2 regions of the Stenotrophomonas sp. STEN031 genome follow, and region 1 is predicted to be linked to the other one. Evidence: riboswitches for the same ligand, from Rfam matches in the RefSeq annotation. Region 1 holds a riboswitch; the other holds the start of a gene.
What was found. Region 1 has a riboswitch for thiamine pyrophosphate ahead of ACVOLQ_RS06425 (TonB-dependent receptor). Riboswitches for the same ligand answer to the same signal wherever they lie in the genome.
Positions count from the first base shown of each region.

Region 2: linked by a shared signal. The riboswitch ahead of thiC (phosphomethylpyrimidine synthase ThiC) and the one ahead of ACVOLQ_RS06425 (TonB-dependent receptor) in region 1 are both predicted to bind thiamine pyrophosphate.

Region 1 is NZ_JBRREA010000009.1:110,103-112,498, forward strand. Features, by position in the region: gene ACVOLQ_RS06420 (phosphotransferase enzyme family protein) at 1-995, shown strand, start outside; TPP riboswitch at 1,039-1,134, shown strand; gene ACVOLQ_RS06425 (TonB-dependent receptor) at 1,205-2,396, shown strand, end outside.
Region 2 is NZ_JBRREA010000020.1:13,501-15,896, reverse strand. Features, by position in the region: gene ACVOLQ_RS11110 (NHL repeat-containing protein) at 1-961, shown strand, start outside; TPP riboswitch at 1,004-1,105, shown strand; gene thiC (phosphomethylpyrimidine synthase ThiC) at 1,221-2,396, shown strand, end outside.

The DNA of each region.
Region 1 (2,396 bases):
GTCCGCGACCGATGTCGGCCGCCGCGATTGCCTCCGGCCCGTACGGCAAGGTCTTCATCAAACGGCATCATCGCTTGGTCCGTACAGCCGCCTGTCTGCAGGAGGAGCACCGGTTCATCACCCACCTCGCCAATGCAGGGGTTCCGGTTGCCGAACTCCTGCGCAACCAGCACGGCGCAACCGCCATCGAACATGGCGACTGGACCTACGAGCTGCACGCCTTGGCCGTGGGCCAGGACCTGTACCGCGACGCCCCGTCGTGGACGCTGCTGACCGAAGTCGAACGCGCGCGCGCTGCCGGTCGCATGCTGGCCACCCTGCACCGCGCTTCGGCCAGTTATCACGCGCCCCAGCGCAGCACCCATCTGCTGGTCGCCCGCGATGAACTGATCCGCGCCGAGGACCCAATCGCCGCGCTCAAGGCCGACCTGCACAACCGCCCCGGGCTTGCCCGCTATCTGGCCCGCATTCCCTGGGAGCAACAACTGCAGCGCAGCGTCCTGCCCTGGCATACCGGACTATCCGCGCGCCTGCAGGCCGAACCTCCGCTGTGGGCGCACAACGATTGGCATGTCTCCAACCTGCTGTGGGGGCATGGCGAGAACGCGATCCAGGTCAGCGCCGTGCTCGATTTTGGCCTGGCCTCCCCTACCAGCGCGCTGTTCGATCTGGCGACGGCCATCGAACGCAACGCCATCGCATGGCTGGAACTGGAGCGCGGCGCCGAGGCGGTACGCATCGATATCGCATTGGCCTTGCTCGACGGTTACCGCGAGGTACTGCCCTTGTCAGCCGAGCGCGTACACCTGCTGGCCGACCTGCTGCCGATGGTGCATTTCGACTTTGCACTGTCCGAAGTGGAGTATTTCGAAGGCATCACCGGTTCCACCGCCAATGCTGATGTCGCCTGGCAGCCATTCATGCTCGGCCACCCCGAATGGTTCGCCAGCCACCACGGCCAAACCTTGCTGCAGGCCCTGCACGCCGCCGCCTGAAGCAGCCCGACTCGCAAATCATTCGCATTTGTAGTGAAATGGCGCCCTGAAGCGGGGGTGCCTGGATTTGCCAGGCTGAGAGAGTCCCTTGGAACCTGATCCGGTTTGCACCGGCGTAGGGAGCTTTGAGCAGCAGTCGCAGCGCCCTCGCCGGCGCTGTGCATGCGCGCCTTCGCTTCGTCTCCCTGGCTTGTATGAAGACGAATCGAATGAACCGCTGCCTGCGCCCCACCTTGTTGTCCCTCGCCCTGAGCACCGCCCTGCCGCTGTACGCCAGCGACACCGGGCTTGATGCCGTTGTTGAACATTCCCCAACGGAGCTGGCCGCCGTACGCGTGCAGGCCCGTCAGCCGGAAGCGGACAACGCCCGCGTCAACAGCTTCGGCAGCGGCGACTGGAAAAGCACACCGGCCTCGATGAACGTGCTGGACCGCGACTTCCTCGACCATCAGCAGGTGCGCTCGCTGTCCGAGCTGGCCAGCAATGACGCCTCGCTCGGCGATGCCTATGCCCCGGTCGGTTACTACCAGAACGTCGCCATCCGCGGCTTCGCGCTGGACACCGCCACCGGCTACCGCTTCAACGGCATGTCGATAGCCGGCGAACAGCGTCTGGCACTGGAGAACCTGCAGTCAGTGGAAGTGCTCAAGGGCGAAGCTGGCCTGGCGGCCGGCGTGATGGCGCCGGGCGGCATCATCAACTACGTCGGCAAGCGGCCGACCGAAGTACGCACCGTCACCCTGGGCACCGACAACAAAGGCTCGCGCTATGCCGCCATCGACGTCGGTCATTGGCTGACCCCGCGCATCGGCCTGCGCTTCAACGCCGCCTGGGACGACAGCAATTCCTATATCGAACATGCCGATGGCCGCCGCAATTTCTATTCGCTGGCGAGCGACTGGCTGATCGGCGAGCGCGGCAAGCTCGAAGTCGATGCCAACTACCAGACCAGCGCGCAGCGCTCGGCCTCAGGCTACCAGTTGCTGGGCGCGAGCAAATTGCCGACCGGCGTGGACCGTGAGCAGCTGCTTGGCTACCAGCCGTGGCAGCAGCCGGTTGGCATTGCCAGCACCAATATCACCGCACTGCACACCTACGATTTCAACGCCAACTGGCAATCCCGCGTTGCCGTCAGCCACAGCCGCACGGTGATCGATGACAACGTCGCCTTCGCCTATGGCTGCTACTACGCCGCCGAATGTGCCGATGGCAGCGTGCCGGGCAATTACTTCGCCCCCAACGGCGACTACGACATCTATGACTACCGCAGCCCGGACGATACCCGCCGCAACCAGGAGCTGCGCGCCGAGCTGCGCGGCAGCTTCGACACCGGCAGCATCGGCCATCAGCTGACCGTGGGTGCGGACCAGTTCCGCCGCACCGTGGACAAGCGCCGCAACG
Region 2 (2,396 bases), on a different contig from region 1:
GGCGGGGAACGACAAGAAGGGCCGCAGCGATGGCCCGCGGCTTGAAGCGCGTTTCACCTATCCCACGGATCTGGCAAGGGCGCGCGACGGAACGGTATACGTTGCCGATAGTGGCAGTGCGCGGATCCGTGCAGTACGGCCTGACGGGGTGGTCCAGACACTGGCCGGCAACTATTCGGAATCGTTTCGCGCCGATGGCGACTTTGCCAGGGCCAGCTTCTACGAGCCGAAGTACATCGCACTGGATGAAGCGCGCAACGTGCTGTACGTGCTGGATGAAACCCCCTACGTTGGCAGCGGTGACGTGCGTCTGCGGCGCCTGGATCTGCGCTCGGGCCAGGTCACCACATTGGCCTCCGATGAACACCGGCCGATGGACGTGATCGCTCCGTCAGGCGAGCTGCAACGGGTCACCCGCGCGGCCGTAACCGTGATCTACAAGGACATCGCGGTCGGTCCTGATGGGTATGTGTATGCATTGGACGAGAATGCGGTCTGGCGGATCGACCCGGAAAGTGGTTTGCACCGCATGCTGTTCCACGTTGCGGAGCGGCCGCTGGAGAAAGCGTATGAGCTCGCTTACGCACAAGCCAAAAGCAGCGCGGAGCGGGAGGCGCTATCGGCTGCGAGTTGCAGCTGGGTATGGTGTCGCCCCGAGCGCATCGAGGTGGACGCGCAGGGCAATGTCTATCTGAGCGACGTGGGCAACAACACGGTGCTGCGGATCGGGCTGGATGGCAAGGCTGGCGTGATAGCAGGTGCGCTGGATCAGGTCGGCAACAGGGCGGGTGCGCTACCGGGCGGCCTGCACAAGCCCGGTGGTCTGGCGTTCTCGGCGGAAGGCGACCTGATGATCAACGTCAACGAACAAGGTGTCATGCGTTTGCGCAATCCGGCACAGGCACCCTTCAGCATCGCCGTGCCCGGCGCGGGGGGGATACCCGAGGATCCTGTGCGCTGACAGCAGATGGGTTGGATTTGCGGGGCTTTGCAGGTCTAATAGCGCCCGAAGCGGGGGTACCGCAGCCTTGGGGCTGCGGTTGAGACATACCCTTCGAACCTGATCCGGTTCATACCGGCGTAGGGAAGCTTTGTGTGCTGCCAGTCGATGAGCCCGTGATGGGCCTGGACTTGGCAGCGTGCGCCTTCGCTTCGTTCCGTCATGCGAATCCCTCGCGTGGCCTTCGCACCCCGCGTGTGGATAGACAGGACGAATGCCCATGAATGCACAGCCCAGCCTGCAGCAACAGGCCCAGCAACTTTCCGAGTCGGTGACCCGGCCGATTCCCGGCTCGCGCAAGATCTTCGTCGCCGGTTCGCGCCCGGACCTGCAGGTGCCGATGCGCGAGATCGCGCAGACCCGCACGCCAACCCTGTTTGGCGGCGAGGAGAACCATCCGATTACCGTGTACGACACCTCGGGCCCGTATACGGATCCGCAGGCCACCATCGATCTGGCAGCGGGGCTGGCAGCGGTGCGCAGCGCCTGGATCGAGGAGCGCGGTGATACCGAGCAGTTGGCCGGGCTCAGTTCCGAGTTTGGCCGCGGTCGCCAACACGATGCCAAACTCGATGCCGTACGTTTCCCCGGCCGCACGCTGCCGCGCCGCGCGATTGGTACCGCCAACGTCACCCAGATGCATTACGCGCGCCGCGGTATCGTTACCCCGGAGATGGAGTACGTCGCCATCCGCGAGAACCAGCGGCTGGACGCGGTGCGTGATGCCGGTCTGCTCGCGCAGCATCCGGGGCAGAGTTTCGGTGCCAACATTCAGCAAATCATCACCCCGGAATTCGTGCGTGATGAAATCGCGCGGGGCCGCGCGGTGTTGCCGAACAACATCAACCACCCCGAGTGTGAGCCGATGATCATCGGCCGCAATTTCCTCACCAAGATCAACGCCAACATCGGCAACAGCGCGGTGTCCTCGGGTATCGCCGAGGAAGTGGAGAAGCTGGTGTGGGCGATCCGCTGGGGCGGCGACACGGTGATGGACCTGTCCACCGGCAAGCACATCCATGAGACGCGCGAGTGGATCGTGCGTAATTCGCCGGTGCCGATCGGTACCGTGCCGATCTACCAGGCGTTGGAGAAAGTGGATGGTCGTGCCGAGGAGCTCAACTGGGAGATCTTCCGCGACACCTTGATCGAACAGGCCGAGCAGGGCGTTGACTACTTCACCATCCACGCCGGGGTGCTGCTGCGACACGTGCCGCTTACCGCCAAACGCGTGACCGGCATCGTCTCGCGCGGTGGTTCAATCATGGCCAAGTGGTGCCTGGCGCACCACAAGGAAAACTTCCTCTACACGCACTTCGAAGACATCTGCGACATCATGAAGGCCTACGACGTGTCCTTCAGCCTTGGCGACGGTCTGCGCCCGGGTTGCATCGCC